3 regions of the Cupriavidus sp. 10L45 genome follow, and region 3 is predicted to be linked to each of the others. Evidence: predicted binding sites of a transcription regulator. Region 3 holds the regulator's gene; each other region holds the start of a gene.
The links. The regulator LexA, encoded in region 3, represses DNA repair genes until DNA is damaged. The targets are predictions, from matches to a motif close to ACTGTATNNNNATACAGT.

Region 1 (3,274 bases), on a different contig from region 3:
GCGCTGATGGCTGCGCGAGAACGGGCGCAGCGTGGTGGCGATGCGGGTGTCGAGTTGCCGCACGGCTTCGATGCGCTCGCGCCGACACAGCGCCGCGATCAGGCCCAGCATCGCCGACGTGGCAACGCCCGCGACCGAGGTACCGAACGCGAAACCCAGCCCCTTCACCGGTGCCGCCAGCGAAGCACGCATGGCTTGCAGGTCCGTCGCCCCTTCCAGTGCCATGCCCGTGCCGCGCAGCGTGGCCACCATGCCGAGGAAAGTGCCGAACATGCCGAGCAGGACTAGCAATCCGACGAGATACGGCGTCAGCGTCGGCGCGGGGAGCGTCACGCGCTCGCCCTCGACGCGCAGCCGGACGGCATCGCGCAGACCGGCTGGAAGCGTGTCCAGCCACTGGCCGAGACCCGCCGGTTTCTCGGACAAATTCGAGACCGCATGCGCCAGCGAGGCCGTCGCCTGCCGATAGCACTGGAGTTCGAACGCGCCAGTCACGTAGAAGGCACCGATCACCAACGTCACGGCGAGGGCGAGCGCGTTCGCGCCCGCGTAGCCGGCACCGATCCAGCAAACCACGGCGAGACCGGCAACAAAAGCGACGATATGGGGAAGAATTCTGTTCATGTCTATGCAGTTAGCCAGCGCGCAGGGCGGCGAGCAGCCCTTCGACCGGTTCAAAACGGATGTCCAGTTCGGCAAGCAGGACAGCCTGCATGTCTTTGCGGAACTGCGTGAGCCAGGCGCGGGGCGCATGCTCATGGGCTTGGCGCAAGTGCTCGAAATGGGTTTCCAACAGCGCCGGCACGCTCGCCAGCAGGCTCTGCTCGCGCGCACCCACCACGCGCTCCATGACGGTATCCACCATCGCCAGCTTCGCCATCGCGGGCTGCCGGGCGGTCAGCGCCTTGCGTAGCCGGCCTCGCAATATGCCGATTTCCGTCGCCATGGTTTGTTGCGTGGTCAGATAGCGGTGGCGATAGACAGCAAAATCGACCGTGGCGTCAGGCGACTCCGCCGGCACGGCTGGGCGCCCCGGCCCACGACGCCGCGCGCTTGATGTGCCGTCATCGACAATCGCATTGGCCAGCGCCGCGCGCACGCGCACGGCATCACGCGCCTCGGCATTCCCCGGGCGCGGCGGCAGCGACGATCCCGGCACTGGATGGCTGGTAAGTGCGGCGGACAGCGCGATGGCATCCGTCCACCCGAGCCATTGGCTTAGCTGGTGGGAGAGGGAACTGGCAGGTTCCGCAGCATCGACGTGGATCAGGCGAGACAGGAGCCGAACGAGCGTCGGGCCGCTATGGGCAGTGCGCCGTGGCAGATGGGACATACCGCCGGTTTCCGATCGAAAAACCAAGCAGTTTACAACGGACAAGGGGTTACAGCGCTTGCTGTAACCCCTTGTTTTATCTGGTGCGGCTGCAGGAACGGAACTCATCTCTCACACCCTTGATATACAAGGACTTTTAAAGTTCATCGACTCCTCAATGCCCCCAAATGTGCCCCCAAATTTCCGCGAACACTTCGGTTCGATTGCCCGCCCGGCTACAACACTTTCGCGGAACCAAGCACCGCTCGCGGCAACACTCGACTATTGGACGCAATAGTAGCGTACCAGACAACGCTGGGCGGACGAACTCACCTGCTATCCCTGAGCCAAACATTTCGACCGTCTGCAAAAGAGGCTCGTCCTCGGCGAGAAGACCGGCCATTGCGTCGGTTTCGCTGTCGATGACAAGCGCAGCAGCCAGCCTTTCGCTACCGGCGGCTTTGCTTCCTGCCGCAAGTAAATCGCGCACCTTACTCAGTGCGCGGATCCAGCAGCGTCGGCAGCGCTCAAGCATCCGGCGATGATTGCGCTCGAACGGCGGCACACCCGATGGCCGTTCTCAGATCGGACTTTTCCGCGCCAGACGCACCGGCCAACACGATGTCGTGTGCCGGCTTCATGAAACTTGCAGCGACGCAGCTGTTGCCCTGCCTGGTCGCACGGTGAAAATGCGGATCTGCCCCGTTTATAACGCACCGCAAGATACTGTGGTTATATACAGTAATCAGCAGGCAGCCGAACTGGTGAAAGCCACCAGTTCGGGTTAAGATCCCAACATGACCGCCATGCAAAAACTCTATCGGGGGATGCCGGCCCATTTCTCGGGCCACGAGACGTTTCCCCTGCGTCAAATGTGGCTCAAGAAAGCTTTCGACCAAGCTACTGACGGGACACTGATTCCAAAATCGGCCTTCGCCGATGAGAAGGCCATCGCAGAATTCGGTGTAGGCAAGAACATGGTCGCCTCTATCCGCCATTGGGCCTTGGCTTGCGGCGTAATGTTTGAGGACGGCGACAGTTTTCGCATGCGCAGCCTTGCCAAGGAAATACTCAGTGACGGAGGGCTCGACCCCTACGCCGAGAGTCCCTCGACTGCATGGCTCGCGCATTGGCAGCTCGCGGGCCGTTGCTTTCGATCGACGACGTGGCATTGGCTATTCAACCATGTAACGGCGCCCACATTCACACGCCAAGAGCTCGAAGACCCCTTGGCCCGCTACGCCCGAGATCTGGATCCAAAGCATCGGCTCTCGACAGCGACGATTTCGCGCGACTTGGAGACGTGCCTGCGCAGCTACGCGCCGCGCGCTGCTGGCGGCTCCCCCGAAGACTTCGCCGAGCCGCTATTGGGCGAGTTGGGCCTGCTGCAAGAAGTCCACAAGGGCCAATACGCGTTCCGCCGCGGCCCTAAAGCATCCCTTCATGACGGCGTCTTCGCCTACGCTCTAGTCGACTTCTGGAACCGCGAGGCTGAGGGTCAAAGCTCGCTGGCTTTCGAAACGGTCGCCTACGCAGAAGGATCGCCGGGCCGGGTCTTTAAGCTCGATGAGGAATCGATCGCCCAACGGTTGATTGTCCTCTCCGACTTCACAGGGCGCAAGCTCGAATGGACCGACTCCGCAGGCCTTCGCCAAGTCCACCGCAAGAATCTTTCCAGTGAAGACATCAAGAACATGATCAGGCGCGCCTATGACTGAGAAGAAGCAACAGGCTCTCTCTGACATCATCCAGATTTCGCTCCAATACCAGCGCTCCATCCGCGTCGATACCGACATCGGCCGCGCGGATGCCCTCTCGGGCTACATCTGCCACGCCACTGCGACGGCCGTAATCGACGGCATGTGTAAACAGCTCGCCGGCACCAACCAACGCTGCTTTACTTGGACCGGCCCCTTTGGCGGCGGCAAGAGCTCATTGGGTGTCGCCTTGGCAAGCGCGCTG
Region 2 (3,274 bases), on a different contig from region 3:
CGGTTTCGTCGGCCCGCAGGATCTCGCGCGCGGAGAGCGGCAGCTGCAGCGTCACGCGGCCGTTCACCTCGCGCACCTGCTGGGACAGCACGATGGCGCTGGCCTCCAGCGCGCGGTCGAACGGACCGTTGGCGATGGATTTGGCGACGAGGTAGGTGACCGCAATGCTCATCGGCCAGAGCAGCAGCAGCGGGGCGAGCATCCAGTCGAGGATCTCGCCGAACAGCGAGCGCGGGGAGGGATGGGCGGACGATTCTTCCAGGTGCGGCAGGGCGTCGGCCAGCGCGGCGTCCTCCGCCGCGGCGTCGGCCAGGGTCGGCAGGGGCGGCGGCGAGTTGGGCAGGGGGGGCAGGGCCGGCGGGCGGCCCCAGCGCAGTCTCAGCAGGCGCATGCCGCCCCCGGATCAGCCATGCGCCGCCATCACCGGCTGGAACTTCTCCAGGCAGTAACCCAGGCCGCGCACCGTGGCGATGCGGATGCCACCCACTTCGATCTTCTTGCGCAGCCGGTGCACATAGACCTCGATGGCGTTGTTGCTGACTTCCTCGCCCCACTCGCAGAGGTGGTCCACCAGTTGTTCCTTGGAAACCAGCCGCCCGCTGCGCGTGAGCAGGATCTCCAGCAGGCCGATCTCGCGTGCGGACAGGTCCAGCATCTGCTCGTTCAGATAGGCGATGCGGCCGACCTGGTCGAAGGCCAGCGGCCCGTGGCGCATCAGCGTGGCGCCGCCGCCCGCGCCGCGCCGGACCAGCGCGCGCACGCGCGCCTCCAGCTCGGACAGCGCGAAGGGCTTGGCCATGTAGTCGTCGGCGCCCAGGTCCAGGCCCTTGACCCGCTCGTCCACGCCATCGGCGGCGGTCAGGATCAGCACCGGCAGCATCGCGCCGCGCGTGCGCAGGCGCTTGAGCACCTCCAGGCCGGGCATGCGGGGCAGGCCGAGGTCCAGGATCAGCAGGTCGAAATGCTGGGTCGACAGGGCCGAATCGGCTTCCACGCCGTTGGCGACGTGGTCGACGGCGTAGCCGGAATGCCGCAGCGAGCGCGTGAGCCCGTCTGCCAGCACGTCGTCATCTTCCGCAATCAGAATGCGCATGGTTGTCTCCACCCTGTTGCCAGCATCGCACGCCACGCGGTTGCGGAACCGGTGGGGCTTGCCAAGCATACTGTTTTTTTATACAGTACCCGACATTCCGCAGGCTGCCTTGTGGGCAGCCGGGTCGGGTCGCACGCCAGATCACTTTTCAGGCCGATTTCCGTCGGAAATCGCTTAAAAATCAGGCGTCGCGCCGCATGCGGCCTATTTATACACCATTGACTGAAGGACGACCATGGACGACAAGAAGGCCGGCGCCGGCGTGAGCGCTGAGAAGCAGAAGGCGCTTGCCGCCGCACTCTCCCAGATCGAGAAGCAGTTCGGCAAGGGCTCGATCATGCGTCTGGGCGATGGCGAGATCGAAAAGGACATCGAAGTGGTGTCGACCGGCTCGCTGGGGCTCGATATCGCGCTGGGCGTCGGCGGCTTGCCGCGCGGCCGCGTGGTGGAGATCTATGGTCCGGAATCGTCGGGCAAGACCACGCTGACGCTGCAGGTGGTGGCCGAGATGCAGAAGCTGGGCGGCACCTGCGCCTTTATCGACGCGGAACACGCGCTGGACGTGAACTACGCCGGCAAGCTGGGCGTGAACGTGGGTGAACTGCTGATCTCCCAGCCGGACACCGGCGAGCAGGCCCTGGAAATTACCGACGCCCTGGTGCGCTCGGGCTCGATCGACCTGATCGTGATCGACTCGGTGGCCGCACTGGTGCCGAAGGCCGAAATCGAGGGCGAAATGGGCGATTCGCTGCCCGGCCTGCAGGCCCGCCTGATGAGCCAGGCGCTGCGCAAGCTGACCGGTACGATCAAGCGCACCAACTGCCTGGTGATCTTCATCAACCAGATTCGTATGAAGATCGGTGTGATGTTTGGTTCACCTGAAACGACCACCGGCGGCAATGCGCTGAAGTTCTACGCCTCGGTGCGCCTGGACATCCGCCGCATCGGCTCGATCAAGAAGGGCGACGACGTCATCGGCAACGAGACCAAGGTCAAGGTGGTGAAGAACAAGGTGTCGCCGCCGTTCCGCGAGGCATTCTTCGACATCCTCTACGGCCAGGGCATTTCCCGTCAGGGCGAGATCATCGACCTCGGCGTGGATGCCAAGATCGTCGAGAAGTCGGGCGCGTGGTACAGCTACAACGGCGAAAAGATCGGCCAGGGCAAGGACAACGCGCGCGAATACCTGCGCGAGAACCCTGACATCGCCGCTGAGATCGAGAACAAGGTCCGTGCGGCGCTGGGCGTGGTGGCGATGAACGCCGCTGTCGTCAGCGCGCCGGCCGAAATCGAAGGCTGAGGCGGAGCTTTCTCCGCCCCTCGGAAGCCGTCGCAGATCGTGCGGCGGCTTTTTTTATTGGTACTGCACTGTCGATGACCCCCTGATGGCTGGCTCCCGCCCCCCGCTCTCGCTGAAGGCCCGCGCCGTTGGCTACCTGTCGCGCCGCGAGCACAGCCGCGCCGAACTGCGGCGCAAGCTGGCGCCGCACGCCGAGACGCCCGAGGAGGTGGATACCCTGCTCGACGCGCTCGAGCGCGAGAACTGGCTCTCCAACGACCGCTTCGTCGATAGCCTGGTCCATCGCCGCGCCAGCCGCTATGGCGCCGCCCGGGTGATGCAGGAGGCCAAGACCCATCAGCTCGGCAATGAACAACTGCATGACCTCCAGGACCGCCTGCGGGACACCGAGGTCGAGCGGGCCCGGGAGGTCTGGCGCAAGCGCTTCGGCACCGCCCCGGATTCTCCGGAGGCCAAGGCCAAGCAGATCCGCTTCATGGTCGCGCGCGGCTTCTCGCGCGCCGTGGTCGGCAAGATCATCCGCGGCGCGGAAGATGACGAGTGAGATGGCAACAACGTGTCGATTACGCCACGTAGACCACTGTATACCTGCGTGCGCAACAGGGATTTTGTGATCCGGCGCCTAACGTTGCGGCGCCGCACCACCGACCGTGCCGCCGGATACGATGGCCGCCCGCCAGCCCTTGTCGCGCCGTGGTTCGGCGTTGTCACCGGCGCAACAATTCGCCCCCGACATTCCGTATCGCAGGATGTTCCCGGTCAAAGCGGCGCGGCATGTTAAACTCTCCCGGTTTTCCGGCCTTGGCGGCCGTGCGGCTGTCGGCCGTCCCGCCCCGGCCGTGACGTTTGCCCCCGGTCACACCTCAACATCCCGCGTCAGC
Region 3 (3,274 bases):
AGTCTTCCACGCGGTGAACCTGGCCGTTTTGCGACGTGACGAGCTGCTTGTAACGCTCGATCATCGCCGGCACTTGTTCGCTTTGGTCCGGATGGACGATAAATACGATTTCGTAATGACGCATTGACGCTCCTTTTGGATGTAGCCACCCGGGCGCCATGTCCGGTGTAGCAAGGTTGAATAGCCCGCGAGTATAGCCCGGTTCCGAGCCAGCACGCAAGCCGGCATCCCGGCAGGACGCTGGGAATCTCTCAGTATTGTCGGAAAACAGCCTGCAGGCGAGCCGGATCGGTGCCAAGCGACGCATCCGCCGCCAGCGCCACCAGCAGCAGCACGCGCGCCTTGTACGGATTGAGATTGCCGGCGGAGGCGAATTCGCCCGAGGCCAGGCGCGGGCGTGCCGGCCCCGCCACATGGCCGGCGCCCGTGCGGGAGCTTCGCACCACGGCCACGCCTCGCGCAGCTGCATCGGCGAGCGCGTCGCCCAGCGTCTCATGAACCGAGCCATTGCCGGTGGCCGCCACCACGAACCCCTTTACGCCGGCCGAGACCATCGCATCCACGGCCACCCTGCCCGGCTGGGCATAGCTCGCCACGATTTCGACAAGTGGCCACGCCGTAGGCACGGGCAGCGCTGGCGCGTCGCCGGGGGCGAACGCGCGTCCAAAGCGCACGTAGGCATCCTGCACGAAACCAATTGGCCCGCCCGCCGGCGACGTGAACGCATTGACCGCCGAGGTATGGGCCTTGGCGACATCGCGGGCCGCATGAATTTCCTGGTTCAGGACCACGAGCACGCCCTGCCCGCGCGCATCCGGGCTTGCCGCCACGCGCACTGCGTCGAGCAAATTCAGCGGACCATCGGCCGAGAGCGACGTGGACGGGCGCATTGCCGCGGTCAGCACCACCGGCACCGCGCTCCGCTGCGTCAGGTGCAGGAACATCGCCGTTTCTTCAAGCGTGTCCGTGCCGTGGGTAATCACCACGCCCACCACATCGGGCTGCGCGACCCAATGCGCCACCCGCGCGGCAAGCGTCGCCCACAGGCTGAAGGCCATGTCCTTGCTGTCGATCTGGGCCACCTGCTCCGTCTCCACACGGGCCACCTCGCCCAGCGCAGGCACGGCCTGGATCAGCGACGAGACCGGCACGGTGGCCGCGCGGTACTGCGCACTGCTGGCGGGGCTGGCGGACGAGCCTGCGATGGTGCCGCCGGTGGCGAGCACGACGATGCGGGGCAATGACGTAGACATATAGCGAGAAAATCGAGCGAGTGAGCGGGTGGTGCAGGCGATTGTAACTGTGGCACGCCGAGGGCCGCCGCTCTCGCAAACCCGTGTCGCCGGGCGCACTGGAGTCCGCCTGGTGTCGCGCATGCCCCACATTGCCACTGCAAATTGTGCTTGCACTTCACTCGATACTGTATAAAATCACAGCATACTGTTTAAACATACAGTGCTTCGGCACCACGAGAGACCGGCGACCCATGGCGACCCTGACACCCCGGCAACAGCAGATCTTCGACCTGATCCGCAACACGATCCGGCACACCGGCATTCCGCCGACCCGTGCCGAGATCGCGTCCGAATTCGGTTTCTCCTCGCCCAACTCTGCCGAGGAACACCTGCGAGCGCTGGCCCGCAAGGGCGTGATCGAGCTGACGCCAGGCGCGTCGCGCGGCATCCGCCTCAAGGTGGCACGTAGCGATTCGGAGATGACGGACCAGTTCTCGCTGCCGATGGCCGGCGTGATGCAGCTGACGCTGCCGCTCGTGGGCCGCGTGGCCGCAGGCAGCCCGATCCTTGCCGCAGAGCACATCGACCGTCAGTACCAGGTAGACGCCTCGGTATTTGATGATCGACCTGATTACCTGCTGCGCGTGCGGGGCCTGAGCATGCGCGATGCCGGCATCCTCGACGGCGACCTGCTCGCCGTCAGGAAAGCCAGCGAAGCCGCCAACGGCAAGATCGTCGTCGCGCGGATCGGCGACGATGTGACCGTCAAACGCCTGAAGCGGCGCGGCGACATGATCGAGCTGATCGCCGAAAACCCGGATTTCGAGAATATCGTGGTGCAGGCCGGCCGCGAGGAATTTTCGCTGGAAGGCATCGCCGTCGGGCTAATCCGCTCCTCGGGCTTCTGACTTCCGAGACCGGACGGGCGGCCGCCTGTCCTGGTCCCCAGTTTTGCAGTGCCAACGCCGCCCCGTTCTCTCCGGACGACGGGCGTGGACTCCTGCTGTCGCAAACTTCGAGGTGCCGCCATGCTGCCAGTCAACCACACCGCTTCCCGCCGCCCGGTCAAGCCCGTGCCGTTCCGCCAAACCAAGGGCGTGCGCGTCTACCAGGGCGCCCAGCGTCGTACGATGGTCGGCAGCATGGCTGCAATCTGCCGGATGCTGGAACTTGCGGATATGCCCGACAAACTGGACGCATGAACCGCTAGCGGCGGATCCGCGTCGCCCAAATCATTGTAAATAGTGCAGTTGCGAGCCCACCACGTGAAATTAAGAGAACGTTTAATTCGTCGTGAGAGGTGCTTTACACTCGATGGCGCGCATCCGTAGTACTGGCGCATTGGCGCCGATGCGCGAAACCGGAACTTGTCGACCCCGCCGAGTGCCGGTTTTTTTTCGCCCTCCCCGGCTGGATCAGGTACCAGGATACATGCCAGTCATGTTCTTGCGCAGACGGTCCCACAGCATACGCACGCCCCGCACGGTCCCGCTCAGACCCGCCGAGTAGCCAGGGTCGTAGTAGTGAATCAGCAACGACCGGCGCTCGCCAACTTCCACATCAAGGTTGGCATGCTGGAGCACAAAGCCGTTGAAGACATAGACGCTGCCCGGCTCCACCGGCACGCGGTTGCAGCGGCCACGGCGCAGATCCCGTAGCGTCAGCCATTTTCTGATGGGAAACGGCAGATTGCGCTGAATGCCATGACGAAGCTTGCAAAAAACATTGGCCACAGTGGATACCGCCAGCCGTGGCGGGTGATAAACCAGCAGATCACCGTTGCAAACGCCATCGGGGGCGAGCTTCAGCGGAATCAGCAGCGTCAGCAGATGCGAATCGTAGTGGCGGCAATGGCTCTCGTTGCGCGTATACGTGCTGGCACAACGAATCACGTGGAACGCTTCCCAACGCAGCGACTTCTTCAGGAGCGTGGTGGCCATGGCCCGAGTCTCGGCGCACACCGTCTCCTCGAGCTTGCGGAAGGCTTCATTGCGACGTAGTAACTCAGCCATTGCGAATGGCTCGGCACGCTCGGGCTG

Region 1: the regulator LexA is predicted to act here: its motif matches at 2,038-2,055, upstream of AC1DFU_RS22895 (DUF4007 family protein).
Region 2: the regulator LexA is predicted to act here: its motif matches at 1,163-1,180, upstream of recA (recombinase RecA).

What each region holds. Positions count from the first base shown of each region.
Region 1 covers NZ_JBFTJC010000014.1:68,042-71,315, forward strand. Annotated here, with positions in the region: gene AC1DFU_RS22885 (DUF802 domain-containing protein) at 1-624, opposite strand, end outside; gene AC1DFU_RS22890 (DUF3348 domain-containing protein) at 635-1,333, opposite strand; gene AC1DFU_RS22895 (DUF4007 family protein) at 2,110-3,030, shown strand; gene AC1DFU_RS22900 (ATP-binding protein) at 3,023-3,274, shown strand, end outside.
Region 2 covers NZ_JBFTJC010000013.1:151,590-154,863, forward strand. Annotated here, with positions in the region: gene AC1DFU_RS22370 (sensor histidine kinase) at 1-391, opposite strand, end outside; gene AC1DFU_RS22375 (response regulator) at 404-1,093, opposite strand; gene recA (recombinase RecA) at 1,329-2,393, shown strand; gene recX (recombination regulator RecX) at 2,479-2,937, shown strand.
Region 3 covers NZ_JBFTJC010000007.1:333,494-336,767, reverse strand. Annotated here, with positions in the region: gene rpsF (30S ribosomal protein S6) at 1-124, opposite strand, end outside; gene AC1DFU_RS15410 (asparaginase) at 252-1,295, opposite strand; gene lexA (transcriptional repressor LexA) at 1,487-2,143, shown strand; gene AC1DFU_RS15400 (hypothetical protein) at 2,264-2,437, shown strand; gene AC1DFU_RS15395 (hypothetical protein) at 2,651-3,274, opposite strand, start outside.